Regions from separate parts of the Azovibrio sp. genome, predicted to be linked through region 1. Evidence: predicted binding sites of a transcription regulator. Region 1 holds the regulator's gene; each other region holds the start of a gene.

Region 1 (8,549 bases):
CTGATCCGCGCCGGGGCCCTGCACCGGGCCAGCGGCGGCTATCTGGTCGTGGACGCCGGCCGCCTGCTCACCCAGCCCTATGCCTGGGACGGCCTGAAACGGGCGCTGCGCAGCAGCCGCATCGCCATCGAGCCCCCCGCCGAGGCTCAGGGCTGGAGCAGCCAGGCCACCCTGAACCCGGAGCCGGCGCCCTGCCAGGTCAAGGTGGTGCTGGTGGGGGAGCGGGAGCTGTTCTACCTGCTCACCGAGAACGATCCGGATTTCGTGGAGTTGTTCAAGGTGGCCGCGGATTTTGACGACGAGTTGCTGCGAACGCAGGAAAACGAAAACCACTATGCCCGCCTCCTGGCCACCCTGGCGCGCCGGGGCGGGTTGTTGCCCTTCAGCGCCGAGGCGGTGGCCCTGCTGATCGAGGCGGCGGCCCGCCATGCCGAACACGCCCTGCGCCTTTCCCTGCACACCCGCCATCTTTCCGACCTGATGCGGGAGGCGGATTACCATGCCAGGGCCGAAAATGGCGATGCCAGCCGGGTGGAAGCCCAAGCCATCAGCGCCGCCCTGGCGGCCCGGGCCCGGCGGGCCGACCGCTATCCGCGCCATGTGCTGGAGTCCACCCTGGAGGGCTGCACCCTGATTTCCACGGACGGGGAGCGGGCCGGTCAGGCCAATGCCCTGGTGGTGGTGGAACTGGCGGGCGAGCGCTACGGCCATCCGGTGCGGGTCACGGCCACGGCCCGGGTGGGGGACGGGGACGTCGTGGATATCGAGCGGGAAACCGAGCTGGGCGGCGCCATCCACTCAAAAGGAGTGCTCATCCTCACCGCTTTCCTGGCCGCCCGCTTCGCCCGGCATCAGCCCCTTTCCCTGGCGGCGAGCCTGGTGTTCGAGCAGTCCTACGGCCAGGTGGAGGGGGATTCTGCCTCTTTGGCCGAACTTTGCGCCCTGCTCTCGGCCCTGGCCCAGGCCCCGATCCGCCAGAGCCTGGCCCTGACCGGCTCGGTCAATCAGTTTGGCGAGGTGCAGGTGATCGGCGGCGTCAATGAAAAGATCGAAGGCTTCTACGACCTGTGCAAGGCCCGGGGCCTGACGGGGACGCAAGGGGTGCTGATCCCGGCCGCCAGCGTCGCCCACCTGATGCTGCGTCCGGATGTGGTGGAGGCGGCCGAGCGCGGCCAGTTCCACGTCTGGCCCGTGGCGACGGTGGATGAAGCCATGGAGCTGCTGACCGGCCTGCCCGCCGGCACGCCCGACAGTCGCGGCCATCTGCCCCGGGGCAGCCTCAACGAGCGGGTGGCCCGGGCCCTGGCGGAAATGACGGCGGCCCTGCATCCGGCCCACCCGGAAGAGCGGCCCGTCTGGCGCAAGCCGGTGCGTCACAACCGCTTCAGCGCTAGTTGAACGGATGGCATCGACGCCAGGCGCCGGGCCTTGTTTTGCCGCTGCGGTGCGCCTTCCGCCCTGGCGATGCGCTTTCAAAAAGGCCGGGCCTACCGGGCCTACCGGGCGGGCCGCTGCGGGGCTATCATGCCGTTCCCTCTTTCCCACCTCAGGAAGGCATCTCCCATGACAAGCAAACATTCCGAATTCGATAGCCTGGTCCCGGGGCGCCCCCTGGATCGCCCCTTCAGCCGCCGGGATTTCATCACCACCGCCGCCGGGGTGGGTTTTGCCCTGGCGACCCAGCCGATCATGGCCCAGACCGCCATCCACACCGACAGCGCCGGCTTGCTGGCAGGCCGGGTCAAGCTCGCTTCGCCCCTGGGCGAGGTGGAAGCCTACCAGGCCCGGCCCGCCGGCCAGGAGCACTTGCCGGTGATTCTGGTGGTGTCGGAAATTTTCGGCGTCCATGAATACATCGCCGATATTTGCCGCCGCCTCGCCAAGCTCGGCTACCTGGCCATCGCCCCCGAGCTGTTTGCCCGCCAGGGCGACCCGCGCCAGATCGAGAGCGTGCCGGAAATCCTGGAGAAGATCACGGCCAGGACCCCGGATGCCGAGGTGCTCTCCGACCTCGACGCCTGCGCCGCCTGGGCCTTCCAGAACGGCGGCGATCCGGCCCGGCTGGGCATCACCGGCTTTTGCTACGGCGGCCGCATCACCTGGCTCTATTGCGCCTACCGATCTTCCCTCAAGGCCGGGGTGGCCTGGTATGGCCGCCTCGAAGGCGAGGTGACGCCGCAAACCCCGCGCCATCCCCTGGATGAGGTCGCCGAGTTGAAGGCCCCGGTGCTGGGGCTCTACGGCGGCGAGGATAGCGGCATCCCCCTGGCCTCCGTGGAACGGATGAAGAAGGCCCTCGCAAGCGCCGCGGCCCCCGCCGCCCGGGCATCGCAGATCATCCTCTACGATCAGGCGCCGCACGCCTTTCATGCCGATTACCGCCCCAGCTACCGCAAGGCAGCGGCCGAGGATGGCTGGCGGCGGATGCTGGCCTGGTTCCAGCAACACGGCCTGTAAGCCGCCGGCCTTGCATCCGCTCCGGAAGCGCATATACTGTACGCCCATACAGTACATGGGCTTCCGGCAAAATTTATTCCACATCCGGGGCTTGTGCCATAATTCCCCGCTGAACATTCAAGGTAACTTCCATGGACGACAACAAAGCAAAGGCCCTGGCCGCTGCCCTGGCCCAGATCGAGAAACAGTTCGGCAAGGGTTCCATCATGAAGATGGGCGAGGCCGAGATTGACGAGGCCATCCAGGTGGTGTCGACCGGCTCCCTCGGGCTGGATCTGGCCTTGGGCGTCGGCGGCCTGCCCCGGGGCCGGGTGGTGGAAATCTACGGTCCCGAGTCTTCCGGCAAGACCACCCTCTGCCTGCAGGTGGTGGCCGAGATGCAAAAACTGGGCGGGACCGCCGCCTTCATCGATGCAGAACACGCCCTCGATCCCCAGTATGCCCAGAAGCTGGGCGTCAATGTGGGCGAGCTGCTGATCTCCCAGCCCGATACCGGCGAACAGGCCCTGGAGATTGCCGACATGCTGGTGCGTTCCGGCTCGGTGGACGTGATCGTCATCGACTCGGTCGCCGCCTTGACCCCGAAGGCCGAAATCGAAGGCGAAATGGGCGACTCCATGATGGGGCTGCATGCCCGCCTGATGAGCCAGGCCCTGAGGAAACTCACCGCCAACATCAAGAAGACCAATACCCTGGTGATCTTCATCAACCAGATCCGGATGAAGATCGGCGTCATGTTCGGTTCTCCCGAAACCACCACCGGTGGCAATGCCCTCAAGTTCTATGCTTCCGTGCGCCTCGACATCCGCCGCATCGGCGGCATCAAGAAGGGGGACGAGGTGATCGGCAACGAAACCAAGGTCAAGGTCGTCAAGAATAAGGTGGCGCCGCCGTTCCGGGAAGCCATCTTCGACATCCTCTACGGCGAGGGCATCTCCCGCGAGGGCGAGGTCATCGAACTGGGCGTGATCCACAAGATCATCGACAAATCCGGGGCCTGGTACGCCTACAAGGGCGACAAGATCGGCCAGGGCAAGGACAATGTGCGCGAATTCCTCAAGGCCCATCCGGACCTGGCCAGGGAAATCGAAGCCCGCATCCGCGAGATCGTCAATCCCGCCAGGACGGCTCCCGCCCCGGCTCCCGCTCCGGCTCTGGCCGATGCCTGAAAGCCTGGAGGCCAGGGCACTGGCCTTGCTGGCCCGGCGCGAATACAGCCGGGCCGAACTGCAACGCAAGCTGGCGCCCCACGCCGGATCTGCTGAAGCTCTGACGCAACTGCTCGATGAACTGGTCCGGTGCAGCAAGCTGAGCGATGACCGCTACGCGGAAATGCGGGTCAATGTGCGGGGCCGCCGCTATGGCAATGCCCGTCTGGTCCAGGAACTGCGCCAGTCCGGCGTGGAGCCCGAGGCCATTGCCGCCGCCCTGGCCCAAAGTGAGGATGAACACGGTCGCTGCCGGTCCGTCTGGCAGAAAAAATTTGCCACCCTGCCCGACTCGCCGGCCGAACGGGCGCGGCAACAACGATTCCTCCAGTACCGGGGCTTCTCCCAGGAAGCCATCCGCCGGGTGCTGCAGGGCCTGAATGAAGATGGCCGCCATGAATGAACCGCGCAGTTGCCTGAGCGCCCACCATCTCAAAAAACGCTACAAGGCCCGGGATGTGGTGGCCGATGTCTCCTTCGCCGTCAAAAGCGGCGAAGTGGTAGGCCTGCTCGGTCCCAACGGGGCCGGCAAGACCACCTGCTTTTATATGATCGTCGGTCTGGTGGCAGTCGACGGGGGGGACATTTTCATCGATGACACCAGGCTGACCCACCTGCCCATTCACCTGCGCGCCCGGCGGGGGCTTTCCTATCTCCCCCAGGAGGCCTCCGTGTTCCGCAAGCTGAACGTCGCGGAAAACATCCAGGCCGTGCTGGAACTGCAGAATCTCCCGCCCCAGGAAATCAAGGAGCGGCTGGAAAACCTGCTCGAAGAGTTGCACATCACCCACATCCGCCACACCCAGGCGGCGGCCCTCTCGGGCGGCGAGCGGCGCCGGGTCGAAATCGCCCGGGCCCTGGCGACCCAGCCCCGTTTCATCCTGCTGGACGAGCCTTTCGCCGGGGTGGACCCGATTGCCGTGCTCGACATCCAGAAGATCATCCGCTTCCTCAAAGAGCGCAATATCGGCGTGCTGATCACCGACCACAACGTGCGGGAAACCCTGGGCATCTGCGATCACGCCTGGATCATCAACGAAGGCCATGTCCTTGCGTCTGGTTCTCCGAGCGAGATCGTCTATAATGAAGACGTAAGAAAAGTTTATCTGGGCGAGCATTTCCGCCTTTAAGCTGCGGTTTTGTAAAAGCTCACCTCTCTCCCGCCGATGAAACCTTCCCTCCAGCTCAAGATTTCCCAGCAATTGGCGCTGACGCCCCAGTTGCAGCAGGCGATCAAGCTTTTGCAACTTTCGACCCTGGAAATGAACCAGGAAATCGAACGTTATCTGCAGGAAAACCCGCTGCTGGAGCGTGAGGACGAGCCGGAGCGGGAAAACACCTACAATACCAGCAGCAGCAACGAGCGGGGCCAGGAGGAGCCGGTCCCGGCCCGGGAAGAAAGCAGCGAGGAGCGCGCCGAACTCAGCCGCAGCGAGGTGGAGGAAGATCGCTGGTCCCAGGACAGTGGCAGCTATGGCAGCCCCGCCCGGGACCGGGATGATGACGAAGGCGATAGCCAGGACCTCCAGGCCGCCACCACATCCTTGCGTGAACACCTGACCTGGCAACTGGGCATGACCCAGTTTTCCGACCAGGACCGCGCCCTGATCCGTTTCCTGATCGAAGGGCTGGATGATGACGGTTATCTCTCGGCCAGCCTGGAAGAATTGCTGGAAACCATTCCGCCCGAATATGAAGTGGAACTGGACGACCTCGAAATCGCCCTGCGCCAGCTGCAAAGCCTGGACCCCACCGGCGTCGCGGCCCGTTCCCCCCAGGAATGCCTGGCGCTGCAACTGAAGGCCCTGCCTCAGGATCAAACCCGGGACCTGGCGCTGGCCGTGGTGGAACGGCACCTGGACCTGCTGGCCGCCCGGGATTTCAACAAGATCAAGAAATCATGCGCTTGCGATGATGACGCGCTCAAAGCCGCCCATGCGCTGATCGTCGGCCTCGATCCCCGGCCCGGCGCCCGCTTTGCGGCCATCGATACGCGCTACATCATTCCCGATGTCATCGTGAAGAAGCTGCGCGGCAAATGGACCGCCCAGATCAATCCCGATGCCTACCCCAAGCTCAGGATCAACCGGCTTTATGCAGAAATCCTGTCCCAGCAGCGCCGCGGGGAGGGCGGCCTGTCGAATCAGCTGCAGGAAGCCCGCTGGCTGATCAAGAACGTCCAGCAGCGTTTCGATACCATCGCCCGGGTCTCCCAGGCCATCGTCGATCGCCAGCGCCAGTTCTTCGAGCACGGCGAAGTCGCCATGCGCCCGCTGGTGCTGCGCGAGATTGCCGACACCATCGGCCTGCATGAATCCACCGTCTCCCGGGTGACGAGCCAGAAGTACATGGCCACTCCCCGGGGTATCTTTGAATTGAAGTACTTCTTTGGCAGCCATGTCTCCACCGATACCGGCGGGGCGTGTTCTGCCACGGCTATCCGGGCTTTGATCAAGCATTTGATCAGTGCTGAAGATGGCAAGAAGCCCTTGTCGGATAGTCAAATATCCGAAATACTAGGCCAGCAGGGAATCGTTGTGGCCCGGCGCACCGTGGCGAAATACCGCGAAGCGCTCAACATCCCGCCGGTCAATTTACGCAAGACCCTGTAAGAGAGGAGAAAAAAATGAATCTACAGATCAGCGGCCACCATATCGAAGTCACGCCTGCCCTCCGCGAGTATGTGGAAGCCAAGCTTGAACCCGTCATCAACCACTTTGACCGGGTCACCGGCGTGAATGTCATCCTGTCGGTGGAAAAACTGAAGCAGAAGGCCGAAGTCACGGTACATGTGCCGGGCAAGGACATTTTTGTCGAAAGCAGCGAAGATGATCTTTATGCTGCCATCGACAGCATGTTCGACAAGCTGGACCGTCAGGTTCTGAGGCACAAGCAGAAGCTTCAGGACCATCACCGCGGCGACAAGGTTGCCGATCATCTCGAGGATTGATGTCTGCGGCCGCAACCCCCGGTTGCGGCCCGGTCCTCTCCGGTTCCCATCATGAAATTGATTGCTCAACTCCTGCCCGCATCCCATGTCCTGCTGGGCATGGATGCCGGCAGCAAAAAACGGGTATTCGAGCAGGCCGCCCAGATGTTCGAAAGCGCGGATGGCATTGCTGCGGCGCAGGTCTTCGATAGCCTGTTCGCCCGGGAAAAACTCGGCTCCACCGGCCTGGGCCAGGGGATTGCCATCCCCCATGGCCGCATCAAGGGCCTCAAGCAGGCCACCGGCGCCTTCATCCGTCTGGCCGAGCCGATTCCCTTCGATGCCCCGGATGGCCGCCCCGTGTCCCAGCTTTTCATCCTCCTGGTGCCGGAACAGGCCACGGAAGAACACCTGCAGATCCTGTCCGAACTCGCCACCTGCTTCGCCGACCGGCAGTTTCGGGAGCAGCTTGCCGCAGCCACCGACGCCGCCCGTGTCATCACCCTGTTCTCTGCCTGATCCGGCCCCTGCATGCAGGAAATCAGCCTAGTCCAGCTCTTCGAGGATCACCGGGACAAGCTCGAACTGTCCTGGGAAGTGGCCGTCGGCACCAACCGCCGCATCAGCCTGAAGGAATCCGGCAACTACGGCGCGGACGTGGTGGGGCACATGAACCTGATCCACCCGGAACGCCTGCAGGTGATCGGCACCGCCGAAATCGCCTGGCTCCGGCGTGTCTCCGAAGCCCAGTTTGGCAGCCAGGTCGGCGCCCTCCTGGCGGCACAGCCGCCGGCCCTGATCGTTGCCGACGGATTGCCGGTTCCCGATGCCTTGCGGACCATTTGCGAAAGCACCCGGACGCCGCTGCTGACGGCGGCCAAACCCTGCGCCGCGGTGATCGACCTGCTCCGCATTTATCTATCGCGTCGCCTGGCGGACATCACCTCCGTCCACGGGGTCTTCATGGACGTGCTGGGCATGGGCGTACTGATTACCGGCGATTCCGGCGTGGGCAAATCGGAACTCGCCCTGGAACTGATCTCCCGCGGCCACGGACTGGTCGCCGATGACGTGGTGGAACTGGCCCGCATCGCCCCCACCACCCTGGAGGGGCGCTGCCCGGGCATGCTGCAGGATTACCTGGAAGTCCGCGGCCTGGGGCTTCTCAACATCCGCACCATCTTTGGCGAAACGGCGTCCCGCCGCAGGATGAAGCTGAAGTTGATCGTCTACCTGCAAAAAACCGTGTCCGGTGTCGATGCCCCGCGCCTGCCCCTCGATGCCCAGACCCAGAATGTTCTCGGCGTGCCCATCCGCAAGGTGGTGATTCCCGTGGCGGCAGGGCGCAACCTGGCTGTCCTGCTGGAGGCCGCCGTGCGCAATACCATCTTGCAACTGCGCGGCATCGACAGCATGCAGGAATTCATTTCCCGCCAGCAAAAAGCGCTGGTGCTGGACGAGGAACTCTAAGACAATTCAGCTTGCATTTTTTCAAGCCAAAGGAGAAGTCCATGAAGCAAGTGATCTGCACCCTCGCCATTGCCTTTACCCTGGGGCTCGGTACGGCCTATGCGGAAGATGCGCCCGCCAGGAAGGCCCCGAGTCCGGCGCAGCAGGCTCAGCAGGAAAAAATGAGGGGCTGTAACCAGGAAGCCAAGGCCAAGGAACTCAAGGGCGACGAGCGCAAAGCCTTCATGAAGGAATGCCTGTCCACCAAGACCGCTTCCGGGGCCAGCCAGCGCGACAAGATGAAGGCCTGCAACCAGCAAGCCGGCGACAAGGCCCTGAAAGGTGATGAACGCAAAGCCTTCATGAGCGAGTGCCTGAAGAGCTGAGGCAAGGCCGCCTTGCCCAAAAAAAATCCCGGCGCGCCGGGATTTTTTTTTGGGCTCACTTGCCTTTTCGCGCAAGATTGCCGGGGCCTCGATTTCGCGGGGCGGTGGAATCCATCCTCG
Region 2 (8,549 bases), on a different contig from region 1:
CGAGGAGAGAGAAATGCCTTATCAACAGGAAAATGCCATGCTGCGTCGGGAACTGGAATTGTTCATGGGAGAGCGGCAACTGCTGTTGCGGGTCACCGGAGCCGCCGCCGCCCTGATTGCCAGCCTGGATTCCCGCCAGTTGCCGGCGGGGGCTCTGGAATCTGCCGATCTGGTGGCCACCGCCCTGAACGCCTTGACCGATGAAACCCTCCAGGATGCCCTGACGGCGGTGCATGCGCATACCGAATCCAAAGCGCTGGACGAGGCCTGAGGCCGGATGGATCTGCAGCAGCTCGAGTCGCGCCTGCTGGCCAGTCCAGAGGGGGCACCGGCCGAAGGGGATCAGGGGGCCGGGGAGGAAAACCTGACGCCCGCTGCCGTGCTGGTGCCCCTGGTGCATCGGCCCGAGGGCTACCAGATGCTGCTGACCCGGCGCACCGACCATCTGCGCGATCACCCGGGCCAGATCAGTTTTCCCGGCGGGCGCATGGAACTCGATGATGCCTCGCCTGTGCATGCGGCCCTGCGCGAAGCTGAGGAAGAAATCGGTCTGGCTGCGCATCTGCCCCGGGTCCTGGGTTATCTGCCCCCCTACCGGACCGGGACGGGATTCAAGGTCTTTCCGGTCGTCGCCCTGCTGGAGCCGCCCTTTGATCTGAGCCTGGATGATTTCGAGGTGGCGGAGGTGTTCGAGGTCCCCCTGGATTTTCTCCTGGACCCCGGCAACCACCGCCAGGAAAAGTTGTACTACCGGGGTGCCCTGCGCGAATATACGGCGATGCCCTACGGCGATCATTTCATCTGGGGGGCCACCGCTGGAATGATCCTTTCCCTTTATCGACGCCTGCATGGTCTATGAGCTCAGCCCGGCTGGCGTTATGATGTGATTTTAATGCACCAATTTGGAGCCCGCAGGGCTGAGTTTTCCAGATGAGCCTTTTTTCCCTCATCACGGTCTTTCTCCTGGAGCAGTTGCGCCCCCTCGATTACTCGCGCTGGGTGGCGGACCCTTTTCTGGCCTGGGCGGATTTCCTCGAACGGCGCTTCAATGCCGGCAGTTACCGGCAGGGCATGCTCGTCTGGTGTCTGGCCGTGCTGCCCCCGTTGCTGCTCGTGGGGGGGCTTTATTTCCTGCTCTACCGTGTTCATCCCCTCCTGGCCTGGGGCCTCAATGTGGCGGTGTTGTACCTGACCATGGGCTTTCGCCAGTTCAGTCATTTTTATACCGATATTCAACTGGCGCTGCGTCTGGGGGATGTGGAGCGGGCCCGGGAACTGCTGGCAGAATGGCAAGGGCAGCCGGTTTCCCGCTGTAGTCCCGGCGATATTGCCCGGATCTCCATCGAGGCCGCCCTGGCCGCTTCCCACCGTCATGTATTTGCCATCCTGCTCTGGTTCGTGCTGCTGCCCGGCCCGCTGGGGGCCTTGCTCTACCGGCTGGCGCATCTGCTGGCGACGCATTGGCGGCAACGGGGGCCAGAAGATTCCTTTGGAAAATTTCCGCAACAAATCTTTGTTATCGTGGACTGGTTGCCAGTACGGCTTACCGCAGCGGCCTTTGCGGTAGTGGGGAATTTTGAAGATGCCGTGTATTGCTGGCGCAGCCAGGCGACCCAGTGGGATGACCCGGAACTGGGCATCGTGCTCTCCAGCGGGGCGGGTGCCCTGGGTGTACGTCTCGGGGTCCCCAGCAGTGAGACCGATGCCCTGGCCGAAAGCGGCGAACTGGGCGTTGGTGAAGCGGCTGATGCGGATTTCATGCAAAGCGCGGTCGGCCTGGTCTGGCGCGCAATTGTGTTATGGTTGATGATGTTGTTTTTGCTTGGGCTTGCCAGCCTGGTGGGCTGAAGATTTCTAGACGAGGAGATGTGCATGAGTAAAGATATCGTTGTTTTGAGTGCTGTTCGTTCTGCTGTGGGTACCTTCAACGGTTCCCTGAAGGATATGGAGCCCGCCGAACTGGGCGGGGTGGTCGTCAAGGAAGCCATCGCCCGGGCTGGCGTCGATCCCAAGCAAGTAACCTTTGCCACCGTTGGCAACTGCATCCCTACCGAATCCCGTTATCCCTATGTGGCCCGTGTCGCCACCATCCAGGGCGGCATGAGCATGGAGTCCGTCGCGTTTGCGGTGAACCGTCTGTGCGGCTCCGCCATGCAGGCCATCGTTTCGTCCGCCCATGCCATCATGCTGGGTGATGCCGATTTCGCCCTGGCCGGCGGCGTCGAAGTCATGTCCCGCGGCGCCTACCTGCTGCCCGCCCTGCGCGCCGGTGCCCGCATGGGCGACACCAAGGCCATCGACGCCATGGTCTCCGTGCTGACCGACCCCTTCGGCGTTGGCCACATGGGCATCACCGCCGAGAATCTGGCGATCAAGTGGGGCATCAGCCGCGAGGAGCAGGATGCCTTCGCTTTGGAATCCCAGAAGCGTGCCGCTGCCGCCCAGGCCGAAGGGCGCTTCAAGGGCCAGATCGTGCCCATCACCTTCCAGACCAGGAAGGGCGATGTGGTGTTTGATACCGACGAGCACCTGAAGCCCGGCACCACCCCGGAGTCCTTGGCGAAGATGAAGCCCGCCTTCAAGAAGGACGGCACCGTCACCGCCGGCAACGCTTCCGGCATCAATGACGCCGCCGCCTTCCTGGTGCTGGCCGATGCCGCCAAGGCCACCGCCGCCGGCTACAAGCCCATGGCCCGCCTGGTGTCTTACGCCATCGCCGGCGTGCCCAACGACATCATGGGCGAAGGCCCCATCCCCGCTTCCAAGCTGGCCCTGCAAAAGGCCGGACTGACCCTGGACCAGATCGACGTGATCGAATCCAATGAAGCCTTTGCCGCCCAGTCCCTGGCCGTGGCCAAGGGCCTGGGGCTGAACCCCGCCAAGACCAACGTCAATGGCGGTGCCATCGCCCTGGGCCATCCGGTGGGGGCTACCGGCGGCGTCATCGTCACCAAGTTGATTCATGAAATGCACCGCTCTGGTGCCCGTTACGGCATGGCCACCATGTGTATCGGCGGCGGTCAGGGTATCGCCACCATCTACGAACGCCTGTAAAACAAGGCGTTCCATGGTTCACGCAACGGCACCTGCGGGTGCCGTTCTTACTGGCGTGATTCGTGCAAGCACTGGGCGATTGTCTGGAAACAATGTGTTTCGATCAGTTCAGGAAAAGGTTGCATGAAAAAAAACTTGCCAGTTACCCAGGTCGAAGTCCCTTTTCCCAAGGGGGCGTACATTGTCTCGAAAACGGATCTCAAAGGCGTGCTGACGCACGTCAATGACACGTTTGTGGAGGTGAGTGGCTTCCAGCGGGAGGAGTTGATCGGCCAGAGCCACAATGTGGTGCGGCATCCGGACATGCCGCCCCAGACCTTTGCGAACCTCTGGGAGACCGTGAAGGCCGGTTTGCCGTGGCAAGGAATCGTCAAGAATCGCTGCAAGAATGGCGACCATTACTGGGTCGATGCCTTGGTGGTGCCCGTCCGGAAGAATGATCAGACCATAGGTTACATGTCGGTCCGCACTTGCCCCTCCCGAGCCCAGGTCAGGGCGGCGGAGCAGCTTTATGCGCAGCTCAATGGTAGTGGGAAACCCCTGCCGAAGCCCGGGGCGCCCGGGCTTGCTTTGCGTACCAGGCTGACCGGTCTGGCGATCTTGCTGGTGGTGCTCCAGCTCTGCTCCAATTTCCTTGGCCTGTTCGGGGGGGGCAGCCAGCTCGCCACCTGGGTCGGGCATGGCCTGGGGGTGTCGGGCATTCTGGCCGGACTCCTGCTGGTGCGCTGGCAGGGCCAGACCCTGGAGGGGGTGGAGCAGGCCACCCGGCTGATGGACCATATCGCCCAGGGTGACCTGACCGATACCATTCCCAACCATCGGCGTGATGAACTGGGGCAGATGGCGCATGCCATGATTGCCATGCAGGCCCATCTCAAGGTGATGCTGGCGGAAATTGCCGAGGCCGCCCAGCGCATCAAGGGCGGGTCCGGCCACCTGGAAGGGGAGATGGGCACCATTCATGGCGAGTTTACCCAGCAGTCCGAGTCCGTTTCCCATATCGCCGCCGAGGTGGATGAGTTGAGTACTGCGGCCAGGCAGGTAGCGGCGGGGGCCCAGGATACGGCTAGCGCCGTCAATGAATCGCGGGCGGCCCTGGAGGACGCGGTGAAGCGTATGCTGGAAGGGCGCCAGGCTTCGCGCCTGGTGGTGGATACCGTGCAGCGGGCCAGCCAGACCATGCGCCAGTTGTTTGAATCCATCCTCCAGATCGGTGTCGTTTCGCGCGGGATCCGGGAAATTTCCGAGCAGACCAATCTGCTCGCCCTGAATGCCGCCATCGAGGCGGCCCGGGCCGGCGAGGCCGGGCGGGGCTTTGCCGTGGTGGCCGATGGCGTAAGGAAACTGGCCGAGCGGACCAGTAGCCAGACTAGCGAGATCAGCCGTACCGTAGCCGAGATTCAGTCGGTCACCCAGGAGGCCCTGACGGCCATGGAGCAGGCGGGGGGCCAGGTCGATGAAGCGGATCAGGCCATGGATCGCTCCGATGAAGGGCTGGCTCAGGTGGCCAGCCGGGGCGAGGCGATGAGTGTGCTGGCCCAGCAGATTGCCCAGGCGGCGGCGGCGGAATCCCGGTCCACCGAGGATATCGCCCGCCATCTGGCTCGCATTCTCGATGGCATCGAAGGCAATGTGGCGCACCTGGAAAGTGCCCATCACCGCACCCAGGATCTGACCCAGGTTGCGGATGGATTGCGCAGCCTGATCAGTTATTTCCGTTACATCCGCAACTGAGTTTGCGTGGCATCGCGACCGAGACGGTTTTCCGGTTGCCCCTTTTATTCCGGGGCATGGTGCGCCAGGCCCTTGGTTCTGCACCCGTCTTGTGCATCCGCCGGTTCTTTTTTTTCCGGGAATTTGTCCGGAGTTGCCAACTTCATGAATCAGAAGTGGATTATCGGGCTGGCATGGTGTGTGCTGCAGTCCTGTTGTTCGATTTCAGAAAACGAGAACGCCCATGGCTTATTACTACAACGAAATGTACGATGCCGACGGCAGTGTCCGGCCCCATTACCGGCGCTATGCGGAATGGCTCGATACCACCTCGCCCGAACGGATAGCCAGGAAGCGCGCCGAAGGCGATCTGGCCTTTCGCCGGGTGGGCATCACCTTCGCCGTCTATGGGGAGGAGGCGGGCAAGGAGCGGCTGATCCCCTTCGACATCATCCCCCGCATCATTCCCGCGGCGGAATGGAGTGACATGGCCGCCGGCCTGCGCCAGCGGGTCAAGGCCTTGAATGCCTTCCTGCACGACATCTATCACGATCAGGAAATCCTCGAGGCAGGGCATATTCCCGCCGAGCAGGTGCTGAACAACGGCCAGTACCGGCCGGAGATGAAAGGCGTGGAAGTGCCCGGGCAGATCTACGCCCACATCGCCGGAGTGGATGTGGTGCGCGCCGGGGCAGGGGAGTTCTACGTGCTGGAAGACAACCTGCGCGTGCCCTCCGGGGTCTCCTACATGATCGAGGACCGGAAGATGATGATGCGCCTCTTCCCGGAACTCTTTGCCCGGCACAAGGTGGCGCCGGTGCAGCACTACCCGGACCTGCTGCTGGACAACCTGCGCGCCGTGGCTCCCGTGGGCGTCTCCGATCCCACCTGCGTGGTGCTGACGCCCGGTGCCTACAACAGCGCCTATTTCGAGCATACCTTCCTGGCCCAGCAGATGGGGGTGGAACTGGTGGAAGGGCGCGACCTGTTCGTCAAGGACGGCACGGTCTACATGCGCACCACTCAGGGGCCGAAGCGGGTCGATGTGATCTACCGCCGGGTCGATGACGACTTCCTCGACCCCGAGGCGTTCCGCCCGGATTCCATGATCGGGGTGCCGGGTCTGCTCAGGGCCTGCAAGGCGGGCCGGGTGACCCTGGCGAACGCCATCGGCACCGGGGTGGCGGACGACAAGTCGATCTACCCCTATGTGCCGGAAATGATCCGCTTCTACCTGGGCGAGGAGCCCATCCTCAACAACGTGCCTACCTACATGTGCAGGAAGCCCGGGGACCTGGACTATGTGCTCGCCCACCTGCCCGAACTGGTGGTCAAGGAAGTGCATGGAGCCGGGGGCTACGGCATGCTGGTAGGGCCGGCCGCCACCCGGGACGAGATCGAGCACTTCCGCAAGTTGCTGAAGGCCAGGCCCGAGGGCTACATCGCCCAGCCCACCCTGGCCCTGTCCAACTGTCCCACCTTCGTCGAGCGTGGCATTGCGCCCCGGCATCTGGACCTGCGGCCCTTCGTGCTCTCGGGCAACGGCATCCAGATGGTGCCCGGCGGCCTGACCCGGGTGGCCCTGCGTGAAGGTTCCCTGGTGGTGAATTCATCCCAGGGTGGCGGCACCAAGGACACCTGGGTGCTGGAAGACTGATAGAGGGAGAACAACATGCTGAGCCGTACCGCCGACCACCTGTTCTGGATGTCCCGCTATGTCGAGCGGGCCGAAAATCTTGCCCGCCTGCTGGATGTGACCTGGCAGATGTCCATGGTGCCCCAGTCCCTGGAGGCCGCCAACCAGAACTGGTATGCCGTGATCGTCCTGAACAGTCTGGAGGAGACCTTCGCGCGCAAGTACAGCGAGGTCAATGCCGACAACGTGCTGCGCTTCATGGTGAGCGACCCGGACAATCCCGCCTCGCTTTATTCCTGCCTGCGCCTGGGCCGGGAAAATGCCCATGCGGTGCGCGGCACCATCACCGCCGAGATGTGGGAAACCCTCAATTCCACCTGGCTCGAACTGCGGGCCCAGAGCTATGAGCAGCTCACCGCCAACGGGCCCGGGGACTTCTTCGAGTGGGTCAAGATCAAGTCTTCCCTGATCCGGGGCGTCACCATCGGCACCATGCTCCAGGACGAGGCCTACCACTTCATCCGCCTGGGCACCCTGCTGGAGCGGGCCGACAACACGGCGCGCATCCTGGATGTCAAGTACCACGTCCTGAAACCCAAGGGGGAGGAGGGCACCAGCGACTTCTATCAGTGGGGTGCGCTCCTGCGATCCGTCTCCGCCTTCGAGGTGTACCGCAAGACCTACCGCGCCGTGATCAACCCGGAGCGGGTGGCGGAACTCTTGATCCTGCAGCCGGACATGCCCCGCTCCCTGCTGTTTTGCCTGAAGGGGGTGGTGAAGAACCTGGAACTGGTGGCCAATGACCAGTCCGGGGAAACCCTGCGCCGGGCCGGGCAGCTCTATTGCGAGATCCGTTACGTCCGCATCGAGGATATCCTCGAACATGGTTTGCACGAATACCTGACCGACTTCATGGATCGCATCTACGATCTGGGCAATGGCATCAGCCGTGATTTTCTGGTGCCGGTTGCCACCCAGATAGCGGAGGCTGCATGACCTATTGCGTTGCCATGCGGCTCGATGCCGGACTGGTGTTCCTGTCCGATTCCCGCACCAATGCCGGGGTGGATCACATCAACAGTTTCAGGAAGATGCACTTCTTCGAAAAGAAGGGGGAGCGGGTGATGGTCTTGCTCACCGCCGGCAACCTCTCCATCAGCCAGTCGGTCGTCAATCTGCTGCGGGAAAAACTGGAGCAAAAGCGCGGTCCCAACCTCTACACCATGAAGAACATGTTCGAGGCGGCCCGGCATGTGGGGGATTGCCTGCGCGAGATCCACGCCCGGGACGCCAGGTTCCTGGAAGATTTCGGCATCGACTTCAACGCCTCCATCGTGCTCGGCGGCCAGATCAAGAGCGAGGAACCGCGGGTGTTCATGATCTATTCCGCCGGCAACTTCATCGAAGCCACCAAGGAAACGCCCTATTTCCAGATCGGCGAATCGAAGTACGGTAAACCCATCATCGACCGGGTCGTGACCCGCAAGACCAGCCTTGACGAGGCGGCCAAGTGCGCCCTGATTTCCATGGATTCCACCATCCGCTCCAACCTCTCCGTGGGCCTGCCCCTGGATCTGCTGATCTACGAGCGGGACACCCTGAAGGTGGGGTTCCACCACGTCATCGACCAGGACAACGCCTACTTCGATCTCATCCATTCCCAATGGGGCCAGAGCCTGCGGCAAGCCTTTGCCGAACTGCCCAACCTGGACCGGAGCGATTTCCAGTAATTTTTATGTCATTTAGTCATAGGGAGTTCCCATGTCCATCCATGTCGCCCTCAATCACGTCACCCACTACCGCTACGACAGGCTGGTGAACCTCGGACCCCAGGTGATCCGCCTGCGTCCCTGTCCCCACACCCGTACCCGGATTCTTTCCTACAGCCTCAAGGTCACGCCGGCCAAGCACTTCATCAACTGGCAGCAGGACCCCCAGTCCAACTGGCTGGCCCGGCTGGTATTCCCCGAGCCGACCCGGGAATTCAAGGTGGAGGTGGATCTGGTCGCGGAAATGTCGGTCATCAATCCCTTCGACTTCTTCCTCGAGCCCTATGCCGAGAAGATCCCCTTCCAGTATGAAGGCTGGCAGCGCCATGAACTGGCGCCCTACCGTTACCTGCTGACTTCGGCCGAGGACTGTGGCC
Region 3 (5,555 bases), on a different contig from region 1:
ACCAAGAAAATCAAGATTGCCGACCTGCCCGAATTCGACATGGCGGAGCATCTGCCCGACGCACAGGCGATTGCCGAATACCTGACCGTGGTGCTTGAAGAAGACGACCCGGCGGCGCTGGCCGATGCGCTGGGTACGATTGCCCGAGCACGCGGCATGAGCGACATTGCCAAAGCTTCAGGGATTACCCGCGAAGCGCTCTACAAGGCGCTGCGCCCGAATGCCAGCCCGCGCTTCGAGACCATCAGCAAGGTTTGCGCGGCGCTCGGTGTCCGCCTGGTGGCCCAGCCGATTCACGCACACCCGTAGGCGGCTCTGCGGCTCTGTTGGACTGCGCGGTGAGAGCTGCCCAGCGCTCACCGAAAGGCTTCCGTCCCTGGCGCGTTCCCGGGAGCAGCGGAAGCCTGTCTCATTGATGCTTTGCCGGGCGGCACCATCATTCATTGCCGCGCCGCCCGACGCCTCGCCAAAAAGCCCGGAAATCCGGGCTTTTCAGGGGGATGGTGATCACCATTGCCAGCAATGGCCCGCCACTCAATTTTCAGCAGGAGTAATAGAGGTCGAATTCCACCGGGTGGGTGGTCATGCGCACCTTGTTCACTTCTTCCATCTTCAGGGCGATGAAGGCATCGATCCAGTCGTTGGAGAACACGCCGCCGCGGGTCAGGAACTCACGATCCTTGTCCAGCGCAGCCAGCGCTTCTTCCAGGCTGGCACAGACGGTCGGGATCTTGGCGTCTTCCTCGGGAGGCAGGTCGTACAGATTCTTGTCGGCGGGGTCGCCGGGGTGAATCTTGTTCTGGATGCCGTCCAGGCCGGCCATCAAAAGTGCGGCAAAGCACAGGTAGGGGTTGGCGATGGGGTCGGGGAAGCGGGTCTCGATGCGACGCGCCTTGTCGGAAGATACAAAAGGCACGCGGATGGAAGCGGAACGGTTCTTGGCCGAGTAGGCCAGCTTCACCGGCGCTTCATAGTGGGGCACCAGCCGTTTGTAGGAGTTGGTGCCCGGATTGGTGATGGCGTTCAGCGCCTTGGCATGCTTGATGATGCCGCCGATGTAGTACAGGGCGGTTTCGGACAGGCCGGCATAGCCATTGCCGGCGAACAGGTTCTTGCCGTCCTTCCAGATCGACTGGTGCACATGCATGCCGGAACCGTTGTCGCCCACGATCGGCTTGGGCATGAAGGTGGCGGTCTTGCCGTACTGGTGGGCGACGTTGTGGACCACGTACTTCAGGACCTGGGTCATGTCGGCGCGGCGCACCAGGGTGCCAAACTTGGTGCCGATTTCGTTCTGGCCGGCGGTGGCCACTTCGTGGTGATGCACTTCCACTTCAACACCGCACTGTTCCAGGATGAGACACATGGCGGCCCGGATGTCGTTGAAGGAATCGACGGGGGGCACGGGGAAGTAGCCGCCCTTGACGGAGGGACGGTGACCGATGTTGCCGCCTTCGACCTTTTCGCCGGAGGTCCAGGCCGCTTCTTCGGAAAAGATCTTCACGAAGGTGCCGGACATGTCGGTACTCCACTCCACGGAGTCGAAGATGAAGAACTCGGGTTCGGGGCCAAAGAAGGCGGCGTCGCCGATACCGGAGGACTTCAGGTAGGCTTCGGCGCGCTTGGCGATGGAGCGGGGGTCGCGGTCATAACCCCGGCCGTCGGCGGGATCCACCACGTCGCAGGAGATCACCAGGGTGGTTTCATCAAAGAAGGGGTCGATGAAAGCGGTGCCGGGGTCTGGCATCAGCAGCATGTCGGAGGCCTGAATGCCCTTCCAGCCCGCGATGGAAGAACCGTCAAACGCGTGGCCATCTTCAAACTTTTCGGCATCGACCGCATGCGCCGGCACGCCCACATGCTGCTCCTTGCCACGGGTATCGGTGAAACGGAAATCGACGAACTTGACGTCGTTTTCCTTCATCATCTTCAGAACATCCTGAACTGTAGCCATCTTGCAAAGTCTCCTAAACGGATACCGGCCGCGCCGGCAACACAAAAAAATTACAACGGACAGGCTTCAGCAGGAAGCATGCCAAGGATTTGGGGCTGCTTGGCCATTGTGCCACAAGGAGATTCGGAAAAATCACTCGCCCAGCAATGCACCAAACAAGTGCAACCCTCGAACCAGGATCGCACCGATTGGGTGCGCATTCTGATTTGCCTCCCCATCCACGCTCAACACGCCCAACACGCTCAACACGCTCAACACGCCCAAGCCATCCAGGGCCGGCTCCGGCAAATCCACACCCAACGGCGGTGCCGTCCAGACAATTTGCCTGCGCTATACTTGAGCCCCTTGCCATTCATGACCGCATACCGCCATGGGAAAACTGACCGATCTACTGCAACTGGCCCAGGAACGAGGCCAGGCTTTGGGACTCCCCTATGCGGGCGCCCTGACACCCACCGAGGCCAGCCAGGTCTGGCAACTGGCCCCGGGCGCCAAGCTGGTGGATGTGCGTACCCGTGCCGAACTAGATTGGGTGGGACGCATTCCCGATGCGGTGGAGATCGAGTGGAATCAGTATCCCGGCGGCACGCCCAATCCCAATTTCCTGCCCCAGTTGAAGCGCCAGGTAGATCGGGAAGCCGTGGTGCTGTTCCTCTGCCGCAGCGGCGCCCGCTCCGATCAGGCCGCCCGGGCCGCCACCGCCGCCGGTTACAACGCCTGTTACAACGTCCTCGAAGGTTTCGAGGGCGACAAGGATGCCAACGAGCAGCGCAACAAGGTGGGCGGCTGGCGCCAGGCCGGTCTGCCCTGGTACCAGAGCTGACGCCGCAAGGCGCGCCGATTCCCGGCCGGCCTGGCGCGCCCCGCCCTTTCCTTTTGATCGCGACCATGACGACTCCCCTGCCCTTCGATGCCTACAACAGCCTTTCCGATGCCGAGTGCGAGGCGCGCATCCGCGCCGCCCGCCACCAGCTGGGTAAGGAGGTGGTGCTGCTTTGCCACCACTACCAGCGCGCCGACGTGTACCAGCACGCCGACCTGACCGGCGATTCCCTCAAACTCTCGCGCCTGGCGGCCCAGGCCGACTCTCCCTACATCGTCTTTTGCGGCGTGCATTTCATGGCGGAAGTGGCGGACATCCTGTCCCGGCCCGAGCAGACCGCGATCCTGCCCGACCTCGCCGCCGGCTGCTCGATGGCCGACATGGCCAACCTCGCCAAGGTGGAACGCTGCTGGCGGGAGCTGGGCGAGGTGCTGGACGTGGAACGGGAATTCACCCCGGTCACCTACATCAATTCCGCCGCCGACCTGAAGGCCTTCTGCGGCGCGCACGGCGGCATCGTCTGCACCTCCAGCAACGCCGGCAGCATCGCCCGCTGGGCCTTTGCGCAGCGCCCGAAGATCCTGTTCTTTCCCGACCAGCACCTGGGCCGCTGGACCGGCCACAACCTGGGCATTCCCCTGGAAGACATGCAGGTCTGGGACCCGGACCTGGAATGCGGCGGGCTTACCCCGGCGCAGATCGAAAAGGCGAAGATCCTGCTCTGGAAGGGCCACTGTTCGGTGCACCAGATGTTCCAGAAGCGCCATATCGACGCCTTCCGCGCCCGCTACCCGGACGGCATCGTGATTGCCCACCCGGAATGCAATTTCGAGGTCTGCGCCGCCTCCGATCATGTCGGCTCCACGGAATTCATCGTCAAGACCATCAAGGCAGCCCCGCCCGGCACCCGCTGGCTGGTGGGCACCGAACTCAACCTGGTCGACCGGCTCGCGCGGGAAATGCTGCCCCAGAACAAGATCGTCCAGTTCATGGCCACCACCATCTGCATGTGCTCCACCATGCAGCGCATCGATCCCCAGCACCTGGCCTGGACCCTGGAAAACCTGGTGGCCGGGCAGGTGGTCAATCCCATCGTGGTGCCGCCCCACGAAGCGGAACTCGCGAAGCGGGCCCTGGACCGGATGCTGGCCATTTCCTGAAATTCATGGGCGAAACGGACCTGATCCACCTGATCTACTGCAGCACCGCCACCCACGAGATGAGCGAGGTGGAGCTTCTGGAGTTGTTGCAAGAGAGCCGCAAGCGCAATGCCGAACTGGAACTGACGGGGATGCTGCTGTATGGCGGCGGCGTATTCATGCAAGTGCTGGAAGGCTCGCCCGCCGCCGTAACCGGGCTTTATCAAAAGATCGAACGGGACCCGCGCCACCATTCCCTGTTCCTGCTGGAGCAAGAAGCCATTGCCGGACGCAGTTTTGCCGATTGGAGCATGGGCTTTCACGCTCTGAAAACCGAGGAAGGCAAGCGGTTTGCCGATGCTTTTTCCCTGCGTGCGCCGGGGCACGGCCTGGAAGGCAAGGCCATCCGCCCCGGAATCGCCCTGGAACTGCTGCGCCAGTTCGCCCAGACCCAACGCTGAAGGCCATGTTTTTGCCGCGTTCCCTGCACATCGCCACCTACAACATCCACAAGGGTTTTTCCCAGTTCAACCGGCGCATGATGATCCACGAGCTGCGCGAGCGCCTGCGCAGCCTCTCCCCGGACATCGTCTTCTTGCAGGAGGTCCAGGGTCTGCACCTGGGCCATGCCCTCCATCACCCCGACTGGCCCGAACCCGCCCAGCACCACTTCCTTGCCGAAGAGGTCTGGCCCGAAACGGCCTACGGGCAAAACATGATCTACGACCATGGCCACCACGGTAACGCCATCCTGTCCCGTTTTCCGATTCTGGACAGCCACAACCAGGACGTGACCCATCTCAAGTTCGAGCGCCGGGGGCTGCTGCACTGCCGCATCGAACTCCCCGACGGTCGCCCGCTGCATTGCGTCTGCGTCCATCTCTCCTTGTTTGGCCGCTCCCGGCGGCTGCAGATGGAAGACCTGAGCACCTACCTGGAGCGGCTCGCCCCGGCTGGCACACCGCTCGTCATCGCCGGCGATTTCAACGACTGGCGCAACCAGGCCGCCGATCAACTGGCCCGGCGCCTGGGCCTGGAAGAAGTATTTGGCCCGCACCCGGTACGCAGCTTTCCCGCCGCCCTGCCGCTATTCCGGCTCGACCGCATCTATGTGCGCGGCCTGAAAGTGCAGGAAGCCCAGGTGCACTTCGGCCCGCCCTGGTCCCATATTTCCGACCACGCCGCCCTGTCGGCCCGGCTCTTCTACGATGCCTGAATTCATCGACGGCAATCGCATCACCCTGCTCAATTCGGGCCATGAATATTTTCCCAGCCTGCTAGAGCAGATCGACCAGGCCCGCCGGGAAATTTTTCTGGAAAGCTACATCTTCGCCAACGACCGCATCGGCAACCAGGTCGTCTCTGCCTTGATCCGGGCCGCCGGCCGCCAGGTGGCGGTGCGGGTGCTGGTGGATGGCTTTGGCGCCCGGGATTTTCCCGAAAGCTTCGGCCCCCGCCTCCAGGCTGCCGGGGTCCAGTACCTGATCTACCGCCAGGAGGTCGCTCGCTTTCACCTGCACCGCCACCGCCTGCGCCGCCTGCATCGCAAGCTGGTGGTCATCGACGGGCGGGTGGCCTTCGTCGGCGGCATCAACATCATCGACGACGACAACGCCCCGCCCGCCCTGCGCCCCCGCTA
Region 4 (8,549 bases), on a different contig from region 1:
CAGGGTGCCGCGCACGTCCATCAGTTTCAGGGCGGTGGGGGAGACCTGGTAGATCAGGAAGCGTTCGCAGGAGCCGAAGTGGCCATCCAGGTTCTCGCCCCGGTTGGCGGCGATGGCGACGCGGATGGACTGAGGCATCTCGCCCTCGGCGTAGGGTTCCACGAGGGGCAGGTCGCTGCCTTCCACTCCTTCGCCCTTGAAGCGCTGGATGACGGTCTTGAGGGATTCCATTTCCACCCCCACGACACAGCTTGCTTCGGCGTGGCTGCCGGCGAGGATTTCACGCAGGTCTTCCACGGTGATGCGGGCCAGCTTGTTTTCGGTGAGGGGCAGGTCGTAACGGTCGGCCAGGGCGCCAACGAAGGCTTTTACATCCAGGCCGTTGAGGGTGCGGGCCGCATGGGCAATGCGCAGGGCGGCTTCTCGGGAGGCGATCGGGGTCTCGGACATGGGGCGCTCCTGGTAAGTCCTGGTAAGAATTGGGGGTGAGCCGGGCGAGGGAAGGGTGATGCCTCGGCCGGCCCGGTCCTCAGGCGTAGGAAATGCAGCCTGCGGGACAAATATCCTGGCACTTGGGCGAATCGGCGTGGCCGTCGCATTCGGTACACAGGGCGGCATTGACCTTGAAGGTCATCTTGCCTTCGCTGATCGCCTTGGTCGGGCAGACCGGGGCGCAGTCACCGCACATCGTGCATTCATCGGGGTTGATTTTCATCGCCATGATGCTGCTCCTTTTGTTCCGTTATTGCGGGTATTGCCGGGTTTCAGTCTTCTGCCGCACCTAGCCGCCTGGCGCGCACCGAGATGGGCAGACGGGCGGGTCTGGCAACCGGATCGATGTAGTAGCTGCCACCGTTGTCCAGCTTCAGTTCGCCGCCCCATTTTTCCGGGGTGTCGAATTCGATGGATTCGATGGAGGCTTCCAGATCCCGTTTGGGCAGATAGAACACCAGCCCTCCGGCCCCGTTCTGGCGAATCATGATGTTGGCCATTGCTTGCTCCAGTGTGACGTTCAGGACGGGGGCGGGAGGAATCGCTGCTTCCCGCCCCCGGGCCGATTACCGAACCAGGTCGTAGTTGTAGTCGGTGGTCGCCATGCCGCGGGTTTCATCGTCCAGACGCTCCAGCACGGCATTGGTCAGGGTGGTGAGGATGTACATGGCGCCCTCGTAACCCATGGTGGTCATGCGATGCAGGTGGTGACGGTCGAAGATGGGGAAGCCCAGACGGATCAGGGGAACCTCGAAGGCCTTGCCCTTGTGCAGGGTGTCGCGCTGGATGAACTTGCCGTAGCTGTTACCGATCAGGAAATCCGGCTTGTCGGTGAAGCAGAGGCTGCGCAGGTGCCACAGGTCGGCACCGGGATATGCCTTGCCATGGACGCCGTAGGGAGACTCGGCCAGCAGCTTTTCGATTGACTTGGCCCAACGCTTGGAACCGTTGTTGCACAGGATGTGGGTGGGCTCGATGCCCAGTTCCAGCATGAAGCCGACCATGCCATACACGAAGTCGGGATCGCCGTAGATGGCCATTTTCTTGCCGTGCAGCCAGGCGTGGGAGTCGGTCATCATGTCGACGAGACGGCCGCGTTCCTTGGTCAGGGACTCGGGAATGGCCTTGCCGGTGGCCTGGGAGACGGCCATCAGGAATTCGTCGGTGCCGGAGACGCCCATGGGGATGGTGGTCTTGGGCACTTCCTGGTTCCAGGTGCTTTCCACGAACTTCCTGGTCTTTTCCAGGGTCTGGGGCTGGAGCATGAAGGTGGTGATGGCGTTCGGGGCATCCTTGATTTCCGGGATGGTGGTGCCGCCCGCGTACATGCGGAAGGTGCCGTCGGCCGGGGTGTCCAGGATTTCTTCGGGGTCGCACAAGAAGGTGTAATCGACGTCCATTTCCTTGAGCATGCGCTTGATGACGCGGTAGTTGCCCAGGTAGGTTTCGAAGCCGGGAACGATGTTGATCTTGCCGTTGGAGCCGACCTTCTTGCCTTCCATTTCATTCAGGGTGAAATAGCGCAGGATGCCTTCTTCCATGTTGTCCCAGCCGGTGACGTGGGAGCCGACGAAGGAGGGCGTGTGGGCAAAGGGAACCGGGAAATCCTTGTCCAGGTTGCCTTCCTTCTTGGCGTTGCCGATGAAGGCATTCAGGTCGTCCCCGATCACTTCTGCGATACAGGTGGTGGACATGGCGATCATCTCGGCGCCGTACAGCTTGGTGGCGTTGGCCAGGCCTTCATGCACGTTCTTCTGACCGCCGAACACGGCGGCGTCTTCGGTCATGGAGTCGGCGATGAAGGCGATCGGCTCCTTGAAGTGACGGTTGAAGTAGGTGCGGAAGTAAGCCACGCAACCCTGGGAACCGTGGATGTACACCAGGCTTTTGTGAAAGCCCAGGCCGCACAGGGCGGAACCCAGAGGCTGGCAGGCCTTGGCGGGGTTGACCGTCAGGGCTTCGCGCTTGAAGTTGAGGTCCTGATATTCCTGGGTGGTGGTCCAGGCGAATGTCTCGGCGACCTTGTCGGCACTGGGGTTTTCTTCAAACAGTTCGCGCTTGGCGGACATGGACTGTTGATACTCGTCCTGACGGAACAGAGGGTAACAGGGCTTGATGTTGTTTACGTCTTGCATCTTGATCTCCTTTGCCCGCACCACCTAGCCGTGGATACGTGCGAAAGTTTTAGATAAGGGCTTGTCCTCACCCCCCTCCCGCAGGAGGGGAACGGGGCATCAGGCGGCTTGCTTTAGTGCTGCTTCGTTGTTCTTGACCCAGGGCGGGGTCAGCTTGGACCAGCAGGGGTTGTTCAGGGTCATGTCCATGTCACGGGCGAAGATGGCGAAGCCATCCACACCGTGGTAGGGGCCCGAGTAATCCCAGGAGTGCAGCTGACGGAAGGGCACGCCCATCTTGTGGAAGACGTACTTTTCCTTGATGCCGGAGCCGATCAGGTCGGGCTTGCAGGCCTTGACGAATTCCTCGAACTCGTAGCCGGTGACGTCGTCATAGATCAGGGTGGCGTCGCCCATGTCCTTGATGGTGCGGTCGTAGTCGTCGTTGTGGGCGAACTCGTAACCGGTGCCGACCACTTCCATGCCCAGGTCTTCATAGGCGCCGACGACGTGACGTGGGCGCAGGCCGCCGACGTAGAGCATCACCTTCTTGCCTTCCAGGCGCGGACGGTACTTGGCGATCACGGCGTCCATCATTTCCTTGTGCTGGGCGATGACGCGCTCGGCGCCTTCCTTGATCTTGTCGTCGAAGAAGCTGGCGATCTTGCGCAGGGATTCGGCGATCTTGGTGGGGCCAAAGAAGTTGTACTCCAGCCATGGAATGCCGTACTTCTCTTCCATGTGGCGGCTGATGTAGTTCATGGAGCGGTAGCAGTGCAGCAGGTTGAGCTTGACCTTGGGGGTGTTCTCCATTTCGGCCAGGGTGCCGTCGCCGGACCACTGGGCCACGACGCGCAGGCCCATCTGTTCGAGCAGGATGCGGGAGGCCCAGGCGTCGCCACCGATGTTGTAGTCGCCCAGGATGGCGACGTCGTAGGGAGTGGTTTCGAACGCCTGGCCGTCGCGGTTGGAGAGAATCCAGTCGCGCACGGAGTCGTTGGCGATGTGGTGGCCGAGGGACTGAGACACGCCGCGGAAGCCTTCGCAGCGCACCGGCACCACGGGCTTGCCGATGGTGGCCGCGGCCTTCTTGGCAACGGCTTCGATGTCGTCGCCGATCAGGCCGATGGGGCACTCGGACTGCACCGAGATGCCCTTGTTCAGGGGGAACAGCATTTCGATTTCGTCGATCAGCTTGGCGAGTTTCTTGTCGCCGCCGAACACGATGTCTTTTTCCTGGAAGTCGGACGTGAAGTTGATTTCGCAGAAGGCATCCACCCCGGTAGTGCCGACGTAGTAGTTGCGACGGCCGGCACGGGCGTATTGACCGCAGCCGATGGGGCCGTGGGAGATGCTGATCATGTCCTTGATGGGGCCCCAGACCACGCCCTTGGAGCCAGCGTAGGCGCAGCCCCGCATGGTCATGACGCCGGGCAGGGACTTGCGGTTGGAGGTGATGCACTTCTTCGAGGATTCCAGGGTCTTGTCGTTGATCATCAGGTGCTTGGCCCGGTCTTTCCTGGCCTTTTCCGGATAAACCTCGAGCACTTCGGCGATCAGGGCCTCGGTCGCTTCGCGTGTGAGCGCTGCCATAATAGTTTCCTTTCATTGCGCCGGCACTTATCCGTGCCAGGCGCTCAATGAATCATGGGTTGCTTCGTCATGGGGTGCTGCGTGATACCCGCCCGGCGGGCGGCTTGCCGGAACTCAGGCGGCAGCCGCTTCGGCAGCCAGTTCGGCGGCGGTCTTGCCGACGATGGATTCGTCCTCGGCTTCCATGATGCCGAACTCCATCAGCAACTCTTCCAGCTCTTCCATCTCGATCGGGGTCGGGATGACGAAGTTGGTGTTGTTGACGATCTTGTTGGCCAGGGAGCGATATTCGTCCGACTGCTTGTGGGTGGGATCGTATTCAACACAGGTCATGCGGCGGATTTCAGCGTGCTGCACGACGTTGTGGCGGGGTACGAAGTGGATCATGGTGGTGCCCAGGCGAGCCGCCAGAGCCATGATCAGTTCATCTTCGCGGTCGGTGTTGCGGCTGTTGCAGATCAGGCCGGCCAGACGCACGGAACCGGAATTGGCGTACTTGACGATGCCCTTGGCGATGTTGTTGGCGGCGTACATGGCCATCATTTCGCCGGAGCAGACGATGTAGATTTCCTGCGCCTTGTTTTCGCGGATCGGCATGGCGAAACCGCCGCACACCACGTCGCCCAGCACGTCGTAGAACACGAAGTCGAGATCTTCGTCGTAAGCGCCTTCTTCTTCCAGGAAGTTGATGGCGGTGATCACGCCGCGGCCGGCACAGCCCACGCCGGGTTCCGGGCCGCCGGATTCGACGCACTTGATGCCGCCGAAGCCGACGGACATCACGTCTTCCAGTTCCAGGTCTTCCACCGAGCCGGCTTCAGCCGCCAGGTGCATCACGGTGGTTTGAGCCTTGCTGTGCAGGATCAGACGGGTGGAGTCGGCCTTGGGATCGCAGCCGACGATCATTACCTTCTTGCCGGATTCGGCGAGCGCCGCCACCAGATTCTGGGTGGTGGTGGACTTGCCGATACCGCCTTTGCCATAAATGGCGCATTGACGCAGTTTTGCCATGGTGTAATCTCCTTTGAGTCAGTCGGGTGATTCGATTGCGAGGAATCCAATGGGTCGCACCACAGCTTGTGCATGGACCGTGCCAGCTTCTAAAATTTGATTCAAGCAATTGATTTATAAATGAAAACAAAAAATACTGGGGGTTTTCCGGAAGGCGCGGGATGCGACAATTCCCCTGACGTTTGTAGGGCTGACGACAAAGTTCTCACATTGCCCCGCCATGCCTGCCTGCCCATCAACCGCTGCAACCTGCCTGCCGTCATTCTGGGCAGTCTCAGCTATCAGCTATGCCCGGTGCCCCTGCAGCTGGACGGGGTGGCGGAACTGCATCAGGACCTGTTCCTCCGTTTGCAGGATTGCCCCGAGGCCGGTCGCCGGGCGGAAATTTTCCGGGACTATATGACCGTCCATTTCCGCCTGGAGCATCTGGACGAGGCCGGTTTCAGTGGCGGCCCCAGGGGCCGGGCCAAGGCCAACTATGTGCGCATGCTGCGCGGCTGGAGTTTTGATTCCGGCAGCCGCGAGGCGGCGGTGCTCAAGGGCTGGGTGGAATCGCGCTTTGGCCTCTTGCCGCGCTACCACTGCGAAGCCCTGCGGGACAAGGAGGGGAGCGCCTATCTGCGCTTTATGGAAATGCGGGCCCGGGGGCTGTACGGCACCAATGCCCTGGAGTCCCAGCTCGATCTGGTGTATGCCTACTGTCAGTACGAGTTTGCCCGGCAGCAGCCGGGGGTGAGTCACCTGACCCTGTACCGGGGCACCAATCATCGGGATGAATACGAGTGCCTGGGCGAAGGGCCGGGGGGTGGGCCGGTGTTACTGCTGAACAGCCTCAACTCCTTTTCCAGCAACCGCGAGCGGGCCGGGGAGTTCGGCGATTACATCCTGGTCGCCAACGTGCCGGTGGCGAAGGTGATCTTCCATTCCGCCCTGCTGCCCGGCGTGTTGCAGGGCGAGGACGAGAGGCTGGTGCTGGGCGGCGCCTACGAAGTCGCATGGACGACATTCTGACGTGGTTGCAAACCCGACCCTGAGTCGGGCCGCGCGGGTTTGCCCGGCGGCTACTGCAAACCGCGCCGGCAGGAACAACCGGATGGAGGCGCCGCGCGCTGATGCGCCGATGGGCGCCGGCGGCTTCGTCGCGGTCATAGCAGCAGCGGCCGATCCGGCAGTTCGTTGGCATTATTGGCGCCGGCGGGAAAGTGCTCGACCAGCAGTTCGCTGGCGCGCGCCACGGCCGTCAGGGCGCCGCCCCGGTAGTCGCCGGCCTTGAAGGCCGCCTCCATGGCACGACAGATGGCGTCCCACTCGGCTTGCGGCACCCGCGCCGCGATGCCGCGATCGGCCAGTATCTCCACGCGCCGATCCACGAGTTGCAGGTAAATCAGGATGCCGCTGTTTTCTTCCGTGTCCCACACGCCCTGACTGGCGAACAACTCGGCGGCGCGCTGGCGGGCGCTGACGCCACGCCATGCCTGGGCGATCGGCAACGGTCCTTCGACGATGAAGCGCAGTTCGCCGCGATGCCGGCTCTCGCTGGCGGCCACGGCGCGGCCGATCTCGTCGATCAGGGCGCGGCCGAAACGCCGCCGCGCCAGCCAGGGCGGCGTCAGAAGATGCTTCATCAAGCGTGTAATGTTCATCTACCAGCTCCCCGAGGCACCGCCACCACCACCCGCGCCGCCACCGCCACCGAAGCCGCCACCGAAGCCGCCACCGCCACCGCGGGAGCCGCCGCCGGCAAGAACGGCAAGGATCAGGTCAAAGCCAAACAGGGCGAGCAACAGGCCCAGCAAAAAGCCGCCGATGATTCCGGTCAGGCCGCCGACGAACAGCCAGCCGAGGCCGCCGGTGAGCGCCCCGACCAGGGTGGAGCCCAGGAAATTTCCCAGCACGAAACGCAAAATCGCGCCGCCGATCACGATGGCAAGGAGGAGCCCGTAGAGCAGGGTCTCGCTGATGTCCGACAAGGCCGCGCCGCCGCCGCCCTGTGCCCGGCCGGAACCGGGCGATGCGCCCGCCCCGGCCTTCGGCGCCGGCAGGGCCTCGCCGTCCACTACCTTGAGAATGGCATCGACGCCGGCGGCGATGCCGCCATGGAAGTCGCCGACCGAAAAGCGGGGCGTGATGACATCGGCAACGATGCGTTTTGCCGTGGCGTCGTTGAGCACCCCTTCCAGGCCGTAACCGACCTCGATGCGCAGCCGCCGGTCATTCTTGGCGACGATCAGCAGCACGCCGTCGTCCACGCCCTGGCGGCCGACCTTCCAGGCATCGAAGAGGCGGATGCCGAACTGCTCGATGGTCTCGGGCTGGGTGGTCGGCAGCATCAGCACCACCACCTGGGCGCCCTTGCGCGCCTCGAATTCCGCCAGACGCTGTTCCAGGGCCGCCTTCTGCCCGGCGCTGAGGGTGCCGGTCAGGTCCGTCACCCGCGCCGTCAGGGGCGGGATGGCGACCTGGCCATCGCCGCCCGGCGCGGCCCCGGCCAGGGCGGCCCAGAGGCAGAACAGCAGCGCCGTCAGACGGGCGGCCAGGGATTTCATGATGACTCCGGCGGCTTACCGGGCGGCAGGGGCGGCGGCGGGGGCGGCGTTGAAGTCGATCTTCGGCGCCGTGCTGATGGCCTTTTCATCTTCCACGGTGAAGTTGGCCTTGGGCTTCCAGCCCATCACCCATGCCGTCACGTTGTTGGGGAAGGTGCGCACCGAAATGTTGTATTCCTGCACTGCCTTGATGTAGCGATTGCGCGCCACGGTGATGCGGTTTTCGGTGCCTTCCACCTGGGCCTGCAAGTCACGGAAGTTGGCATCGGCCTTGAGCTGCGGATAGTTCTCCGCCACCACCAGCAGCCGCGAGAGGGCGCTGGATAGCTCACCCTGGGCCTTCTGGAACTTGGCGAAGGCGGCCGGATCATTCACCAGTTCCGGCGTCGCGTTGATGCCGCCGACCTGGGCCCGCGCCTCGGTCACCCGCGTCAGCACCTCTTTTTCGTGGGCGGCATAGCCCTGGACGATGGCGACCAGATTCGGCACCAGATCGGCGCGGCGCTTGTACTGGTTGAGCACCTCGGACCAGGCGGCATTGACGGCTTCGTCATTGACCTGAATCTGGTTGTAGCCACAGCCGGACAGCAGCGCAGCGGCCAGGGCCAGCACGGCAAGCAGACGCAATTTCATGATGGGAGTCTCCATTGAAAACACAGGTCGGCAATATGAGGCCGAAACGCCGAAAGCTCAAGCACTACGGCCATCCCGTCTGCCGCGTTCGAAATCCGCACGGCCCGGCGGCGGGAGTTTCTGGTGTTCCGGCGGCATGAAGGGGTACAAGCAGGGGTAC

Evidence for each region. The regulator sigma-54, encoded in region 1, starts transcription at its own class of promoters, with help from an activator protein. The targets are predictions, from matches to a motif close to TGGCACGCTTNCTGCTNA.
Region 2: a site for sigma-54 is predicted at 4,958-4,975, ahead of WBH99_RS04615 (circularly permuted type 2 ATP-grasp protein). Genes of this name have one in related genera too.
Region 3: a site for sigma-54 is predicted at 2,021-2,038, ahead of glnA (glutamate--ammonia ligase). Genes of this name have one in related genera too.
Region 4: a site for sigma-54 is predicted at 5,278-5,295, ahead of nifH (nitrogenase iron protein). Genes of this name have one in related genera too.

The regions. Positions count from the first base shown of each region.
Region 1 is NZ_JBASOH010000138.1:7,519-16,067, reverse strand. It holds gene WBH99_RS14000 (Lon protease family protein) at 1-1,398, shown strand, start outside; gene WBH99_RS13995 (dienelactone hydrolase family protein) at 1,564-2,457, shown strand; gene recA (recombinase RecA) at 2,589-3,626, shown strand; gene recX (recombination regulator RecX) at 3,619-4,068, shown strand; gene lptB (LPS export ABC transporter ATP-binding protein) at 4,061-4,795, shown strand; gene WBH99_RS13975 (RNA polymerase factor sigma-54) at 4,832-6,277, shown strand; gene hpf (ribosome hibernation-promoting factor, HPF/YfiA family) at 6,292-6,615, shown strand; gene ptsN (PTS IIA-like nitrogen regulatory protein PtsN) at 6,667-7,113, shown strand; gene hprK (HPr(Ser) kinase/phosphatase) at 7,126-8,064, shown strand; gene WBH99_RS13955 (PsiF family protein) at 8,106-8,429, shown strand.
Region 2 is NZ_JBASOH010000042.1:7,027-15,575, reverse strand. It holds gene WBH99_RS04640 (hypothetical protein) at 14-271, shown strand; gene WBH99_RS04635 (CoA pyrophosphatase) at 278-859, shown strand; gene WBH99_RS04630 (CobD/CbiB family protein) at 931-1,848, shown strand; gene WBH99_RS04625 (acetyl-CoA C-acyltransferase family protein) at 1,873-3,054, shown strand; gene WBH99_RS04620 (methyl-accepting chemotaxis protein) at 3,178-4,788, shown strand; gene WBH99_RS04615 (circularly permuted type 2 ATP-grasp protein) at 5,012-6,424, shown strand; gene WBH99_RS04610 (alpha-E domain-containing protein) at 6,440-7,399, shown strand; gene WBH99_RS04605 (peptidase) at 7,396-8,133, shown strand; gene WBH99_RS04600 (DUF2126 domain-containing protein) at 8,165-8,549, shown strand, end outside.
Region 3 is NZ_JBASOH010000080.1:18,152-23,706, forward strand. It holds gene WBH99_RS08055 (addiction module antidote protein) at 1-309, shown strand, start outside; gene glnA (glutamate--ammonia ligase) at 542-1,954, opposite strand; gene WBH99_RS08065 (rhodanese-like domain-containing protein) at 2,325-2,777, shown strand; gene nadA (quinolinate synthase NadA) at 2,843-3,937, shown strand; gene WBH99_RS08075 (BLUF domain-containing protein) at 3,943-4,377, shown strand; gene WBH99_RS08080 (endonuclease/exonuclease/phosphatase family protein) at 4,383-5,132, shown strand; partial or broken gene WBH99_RS08085 (phospholipase D-like domain-containing protein) at 5,125-5,555, shown strand, end outside.
Region 4 is NZ_JBASOH010000024.1:5,721-14,269, forward strand. It holds gene WBH99_RS02685 (dinitrogenase iron-molybdenum cofactor biosynthesis protein) at 1-450, opposite strand, end outside; gene WBH99_RS02690 (indolepyruvate ferredoxin oxidoreductase subunit alpha) at 530-721, opposite strand; gene nifT (putative nitrogen fixation protein NifT) at 765-992, opposite strand; gene nifK (nitrogenase molybdenum-iron protein subunit beta) at 1,059-2,627, opposite strand; gene nifD (nitrogenase molybdenum-iron protein alpha chain) at 2,727-4,199, opposite strand; gene nifH (nitrogenase iron protein) at 4,314-5,210, opposite strand; gene WBH99_RS02715 (NAD(+)--dinitrogen-reductase ADP-D-ribosyltransferase) at 5,421-6,221, shown strand; gene WBH99_RS02720 (TPM domain-containing protein) at 6,356-6,853, opposite strand; gene WBH99_RS02725 (TPM domain-containing protein) at 6,854-7,756, opposite strand; gene WBH99_RS02730 (LemA family protein) at 7,772-8,389, opposite strand.